2 regions of the Peribacillus sp. FSL K6-5616 genome follow, and region 2 is predicted to be linked to the other one. Evidence: a T-box and tRNA genes for the amino acid it is inferred to sense, from the RefSeq annotation. Region 2 holds a T-box; the other holds one or more tRNA genes.
What was found. The T-box of region 2 lies ahead of glyQ (glycine--tRNA ligase subunit alpha). A T-box ahead of a tRNA ligase gene usually reads a tRNA of that ligase, here a tRNA-Gly.
Positions count from the first base shown of each region.

Region 1 (3,421 bases), 2.7 Mb from region 2:
TGTTTATTTCGATAATGTGGGCGGCGAGGTGTCCGATGCTGTTTTTACACTTTTGAATGCGAATGCCCGAATTCCATTATGCGGGGCGATTTCCTCATATAACGCGGAAGGAAAAGATCTAGGACCGCGTCTGCAATCGGCAATGATCAAAACCAGTGCACTAATGAAAGGTTTCACAGTTGGAAATTATGCCGCTAGATTCCAGGAGGGTGCTACGGAATTAGGTAAGTGGCTTCAAGAAGGAAAGCTGAAGTATGAAGAAACGATTATTGAAGGGTTCGAAAACACACCGGATGCATTTTTAGGTTTGTTTAAAGGAACGAACCTCGGAAAACAGCTTGTAAAAGTTGCGGAACCCGAATTCGCTCAACTATAAGTTTTATGGAAATAAAGCTGAGGAAGGTCCTTCGTTGTGATTTTTAAGCAGCTTATAACAAAAGCGGCCTTTTTTCGTATTCAATCGGGAAAAGGCCGTTTTCCTTTCAAGTTAAAATTTGATCCTTCTTACCCTTAGTGGTATCTTTTGATCCATATGAAGGATATTGCTTTGTGCTTGGACATATATACCCTTTGAAGGATACTCAAAAATCCGCTAGGAAATTTTGGACCTGCAAGGAGCGCTTCAGTTTTGCGGAGCAGCAACTGGCTAATCAATCTAATTGATCCTATTATGGGAGTTCAAATTTGACTCCCTTTCTTTAAATGAGTATTATTCGGCCTTATTAATAGGATGAAATTGGTAGGTTTATAGAAAAGTCTGTAAAAATGCCAGTTTTCATTATAAAATGTAATTACAAAGAGAAAGGTGATGAACCATGTCAAACGTTGCTAAATTTCGTGATTTTTTAAGTAGTGAGAAAATCTATATGAATGAGTTGAATGAAGATGGCACCACCTTTTTTAGGGCAGAGCAAAAGTTAAAGGATGGCTGGAAGGTCCTTTTAGTATTTGCTTTCAATCAAGATGAAAATGTGGCGGACTTATTTTGCTTTAATGTCGCCGAGTTGAAGAATCCTGAAAAGAAACAGGATGTACATACACTATTGAATGAATATAATGCTAATTTCAGGTATTCCAAACTGTATGAAGAAAATGGGACCATTTCCATTCGTTATTCATACTCCATTGAGGGGGATATCGTACCTGATCTGGCGTTCAGGAAGTTAATCATGCTGCTTGAAACGGCACAGCAGGTTTATCCGCGGTTAATGGAAGTCATTTGGTCTTAAATCACCATATAGGATGAAAAAGTTCTCTTCAATCAGGGGACTTTTTAACATTTTTACTAGAGTGAATGAATATATTAATTTTACAATACGCTAATTATTAATTTTTTTTAAAAGAACTATTGCATTTTTTCACATTAGACTATATAATTAATTTTGTTGATTGGTAATTCGACAAACTTCTACAAGAATATGCGGGTGTAGTTTAGTGGTAAAACCTCAGCCTTCCAAGCTGATGATGAGGGTTCGATTCCCTTCACCCGCTCCAATACATACTCATAACGTAGGGTTTCGTTACCTGGAGAACGAAGCTTTGCGTTTAAATATTATTACAAGAATTCTACTGTTTACAGTGGGATTTTTTTATTGTCCAAATTGCCTGCATTTCATCGAAGCGGTAATACAGTATGTCATACCCGAAAAATTTTGATTATCCTTCATCCGGGAATTTCGATGCAGCACAAACTTAGTCAATATGATTAACTGCGTTAGTAGAATCAGTTTGAATAAGTTTGTGCTTTTTTGTTAATGGGGAAGAGAAAGGCGTGCCAGGCTTATGTAGCATCAATGATTATCAATCGAAAGGCAGAAAGTAACCATTGTAAATCGGCTAGCCGGGACCCCGGAGACGTTTACTTTGATGAGGCTTCGCAGACAGTCGGAGGGAAGGGAATAATTTCTGGGTAAAACGGAAAGTGTTTTTGAGGGTTAGCAAATCTGATCGTTGATTTCCACTACAGGCACTCGCTTTCCGCGAGCGGTCCGCCCTTGGCTCTCGCCTCCGGTGTCTCCCTTGGCCACGCTTTTCCCGCAGGAGTCTCGTACCTTACGTTCCAATCAACTGGAACGTTCTTTTAAATAAAAACCGTAGGCTAGACTCATCCCGAACCAAGTTTAAGACGAGGTGATCCTAGAGTTTTTTTTACAGTAACCCTTAAAGGATGGAAGAAATTTGCGACACTCCAGCCGAATAACTGGCTAGCCGAGTCCCCGGAGACGTTTACGTCAAGGAGGCTTGGCAGACAGTCGGCGGAAAGGGAGGGGGTCTCTGGAATCAACTGGAATGAGATTTTAAGAAAAAACAGTAGGCTGGACACACCCGAACCAAGTTTAAGACGAGGTGATCCTAGAGTTTTTTTTACAGTAACCCTTAAAGGATGGAAGAAATTTGCGACACTCCTGCTGAGTAACTGGCTAGCCGAGACCCCGGAGACGTTTACGTCGAGGAGGCTTGGCAGACAGTCGGTGGAAAGGGAGCGGATTTCTGGAATCGACTGGAATGTAATTTAAGGAAAGTCCGTAGGCTAGACTCATCCCGAACCAAGTTTAAGACTTTGTGATCCTTTATGCTCTTAAATTCCAGTGATCTTTATTGCCTTTTTGGTAGGGATCGATCGGTTGAATAAAAGGATACTAGAGGACTGGTTTTATTAAGTGGAACAATAATGAAAAAACCCCTTCCGATTGTGGAAAGGGTTTAATTTCGTTCAATTTTTAATTATCCTTCTACAATCGAGTAAGTCCCTTCACCACCATGGATTTCAAGGAACATGTCCATCAGGGATTTCGTCAGCTGATCTGCTTCCGTGATTGGAGTATTGGGTTGTAAATAAATGATTTGGATAGCCTTTTTCGTTTCTTCGGTGACTTTCGTGCGTTCTGAATCAACGTAAGGACTTCCGAATGCGCCAGCATGATCGGCTGAGGTAATCATATTTTCCATGGAATTCAAGCGGCCGTTCAAACCGTCATACCCATCTGACCCCTCGCCAATCTTAATCGAGATGTCTCCTGTTAATTTTTCAGCATCATAAATGCCGATCGGAACTTCATATAACAGTGAGAAGAAGTTATTCAAATCGATGGCGGAATGGATGGGTGTCAAGTAATTCTGTTTTTTCACGCGGCGGTATAGGGCTTCCACGGAGGGACGATACCGTGACGGGTTCGTTCCTGTAGCCTTGAAAATTTCCCGCCACACTTTAATGCCGGAAAAGTCGGTCAATTCCTTTTCTTCAAGGTCGAAGAAAAGAGCTTCCTGAAATAGTTGAAGTCTTCCTTTCACCATTTGCGGGGAGGGACCGACTTCGATGTTTTCATATGTAATGACCCCGACTTTGAATTCAGGGATTTTACTGCTAAGATTAGCTGATACGGTAATTTCCAACCGTTTCACCTCCAAAAATGATTGCAAT
Region 1 covers NZ_JBBOYT010000001.1:437,150-440,570, forward strand. Annotated here, with positions in the region: gene MHB45_RS02115 (NADP-dependent oxidoreductase) at 1-376, shown strand, start outside; gene MHB45_RS02120 (YbjN domain-containing protein) at 816-1,229, shown strand; tRNA gene MHB45_RS02125 (tRNA-Gly) at 1,421-1,494, shown strand; gene MHB45_RS02130 (B3/B4 domain-containing protein) at 2,725-3,393, opposite strand.
Region 1: it encodes a tRNA-Gly, which carries the amino acid that the T-box ahead of glyQ (glycine--tRNA ligase subunit alpha) is inferred to sense. The anticodon was not compared.

Region 2 (3,421 bases):
AAAAATGAAAGGTGGGCTTTATATGTTGGATTTTACCTGGGAATTATTCACTGAAACAGGTAATGTGGACACCTATTTGCTGTTTAAGGAGATAGAAGTCGAAAGACAGGAAAGACACTTGGGATTGAATGATGAGCTAGCAGAAATTGATTTTCCTGTTTCATAGGTTAGCCTTGGCGAGCATGGGTGGTGTCTTGGTATGCTCCAAAAATGTGAGGGCATTGTCATAAGGCGAACTGCATATGGAGAAAATAACAAAATCATTACTATATATACCCGTGAGCTAGGGAAAATTGGCGTCATGGCGAGAGGGGCCAGTAAACCTAACAGCAGGCTTTCAGCCGTCACACAGCTTTTTTGCTCCGGGTATTTTCTTGTAACCACATCAACCGGACTCGGCAGTCTTCAGCAAGGCGAAATGGTCGATTCACTCCGTTTCATAAGGGAGGATCTTTTTGCCACCGCTTATGCTTCATATATTGTTGAATTGCTTGATAAAAGCGTCGAGGATAAGAAACCGAATCCATATTTGTATGAATTGCTTTCGCAAACTTTGCATTACATAAACGAGGAATATGACGCGGAGGTTTTGACATTCATTTTTGAAATGAAGATGCTGCCCGTCAATGGGATTAACCCAGTGCTGAATCAGTGTGCAGTATGTGGTGAAACGGAAGGGGAATTCTCCTTCTCGCTTCGGGAAGCGGGCTTTATCTGTCACCGCTGTCTGGGGAAAGACCCATATCATTATAAAATTTCACCTGCAGCCGTCAAATTGCTTCGGATTTTTTATTATTTCGATTTATCAAGGCTCGGAAACATTTCCGTCAAGCCTGAAACGAAAAAAGAACTGCGGAAGATCATCGATGCATATTATGAGGAATATTCCGGTCTGCATTTGAAATCAAAAAAGTTCCTGAAACAGATGGATACGATGAAAGATATGTTTTAGGTTCTGACCTATTGACATTCCATGCTAGTTTGTATAAAATTCTAATCATCAAAATAAGAAGATTGCGTTGATGGAAAAGAGTATCTGTCATTCTCCATAAAAAGCGAACCCGGGACGGTGGAAGCCGGGATATGGATTTACAGGGAAGGGCGTTCCGGAGCATGTTGCTTTGAAAAGAGGCCGTTTTGTAAACGGCAATTAGGGTGGAACCGCGGGTATACTCTCGTCCCTATGCATTTCGCATAGGGACGGGAGTTTTTTGTTTGCCAAAATGTAATGGGTTCCGACCTTTAATCTTAATAAGAGCCGTTTAAATAACCTGGAGGTGTACGATGAATATTCAAAATATGATTTTAACGTTACAAAAGCATTGGTCTGAACAAGGCTGCATATTGATGAATGCTTATGATGTCGAGAAAGGGGCAGGAACAATGAGCCCATACACGTTCCTGAGAGCCATTGGACCGGAGCCTTGGAGCGTTGCTTACGTAGAGCCTTCCCGCCGTCCTGCTGACGGTCGTTATGGTGAGAACCCTAATCGACTGTATCAGCATCATCAGTTCCAAGTGATCATGAAGCCGTCGCCTGACAATATCCAAGAGTTGTATTTGGATTCATTACGCGCTTTAGGGATAAATCCGCTTGAGCATGATATTCGCTTTGTCGAGGACAACTGGGAAAATCCATCACTAGGGTGTGCCGGTCTTGGTTGGGAAGTGTGGCTTGATGGAATGGAAATCACGCAATTTACATATTTCCAACAAGTGGGCGGCCTTGAGTGTAAGCCGGTTTCCGTGGAAATTACATACGGGATCGAACGTCTCGCCTCTTACATTCAAGATAAGGAGAACGTATTTGACCTAGAATGGACAGATGGATTCACTGTTCGGGATATATTTGGTCAGCCGGAATACGAACATTCGAAATATACGTTCGAAACCTCCGACCTTGATATGCTGTTTCAGCTTTTCACGATGTATGAAAAGGAAGCGCATCGACAAATGGAAGAAGGACTTGTACATCCTGCATATGATTATGTTTTGAAATGTTCCCATACATTTAACCTTTTGGATGCCAAAGGTGCCATCTCGGTGACGGAAAGAACGGGTTATATTGCCCGGTGCCGTAACTTAGCGCGTAAGGTTGCCAAAACCTTCTATGAAGAGCGGGAAAAATTAGGCTTCCCGATCCTGAAAGTGAAAGGGGAGAATACAAATGAGCAAGCGTGATTTGTTATTGGAGATTGGATTGGAAGAGCTGCCTGCCCGTTTTGTGACAGCATCAATGAAACAGTTGTCAGATAAAGTGCAGCAATGGCTAACGGAAAAAGCGATAGAATTCGGGACGGTTGAAGCTTTTTCCACACCAAGACGTTTGGCCGTATTGGTGAAGGACGTGGAAGAATCCCAAAAGGATATCGAAGAAGAGGCAAAAGGTCCGGCCAAAAAAATCGCGTTGGACAGCGAAGGCAACTGGTCTAAAGCAGCATTGGGATTCGTCAGGGGTCAAGGCATGACTTCAGAGGACATTTATTTTAAAGAACTCAAGGGTGTGGAATATGTCCATGTGAATAAATTCATAAAAGGACAGCAGACCGTTCAGCTTTTATCTGAGCTTGCTGAAATCATCAGCGGCATGACGTTCCCCAAAAATATGCGCTGGGCCAATCAGGAGCTCCGCTTCGTCCGTCCGATTAAATGGCTGATTGCCTTATTTGGCAATGAAATAGTGCCATTCAGCATTGCTGATGTGGAAACGGGCCGTGAAACAAAAGGACATCGTTTCTTAGGCAATAGCGCCATCATCGAGCAGCCGCAACGGTACGAAGATACGCTGAATGAACAATTTGTAATGGCAGATCCAGATAAACGCCGGCAAGTTATATTGGATCAGATTAAAGAGCTTGAGCAGGAGAAAGGCTGGATCATCCCTGTCGATGAAGATCTGCTTGAAGAGGTAAATAATTTGGTAGAGTATCCAACGGTGTTATTTGGACATTTTGAAGAAGAATTCCTTGAGCTTCCTGCTGAGGTACTAATCACATCAATGAAGGAACACCAACGTTATTTCCCAGTTAAAGATCAGGAAGGGAACCTGCTTGCTTACTTTGTAACCGTGCGCAACGGCGATGACCGCCATTTGGATAAGGTTTCTAAAGGTAATGAAAAAGTATTGCGTGCCCGCTTATCGGATGCAGCATTTTTCTATAAAGAAGATCAGAAAAAAGAGATTTCGGATGCTTTGAAAAAGCTTGACAGCATCGTTTATCATGAAGAAATCGGTACATTGGCCGAGAAAACTGCCCGGGTAACTGAAGTGACCGGTGCTCTTGCGGATGCTTTGAATTTAAAGGCGGAAAAAGAAATGGCGCTTCGTACAGCGGCAATTGCCAAGTTCGATTTGGTAAGTAATATGGTTTATGAATTCCCTGAATTGCAAGGGTATATGGGTGAAAAATATGCTCTCTTA
Region 2 covers NZ_JBBOYT010000001.1:3,108,008-3,111,428, reverse strand. Annotated here, with positions in the region: gene MHB45_RS14910 (YqzL family protein) at 23-166, shown strand; gene recO (DNA repair protein RecO) at 200-952, shown strand; T-box leader at 1,011-1,186, shown strand; gene glyQ (glycine--tRNA ligase subunit alpha) at 1,285-2,181, shown strand; gene glyS (glycine--tRNA ligase subunit beta) at 2,168-3,421, shown strand, end outside.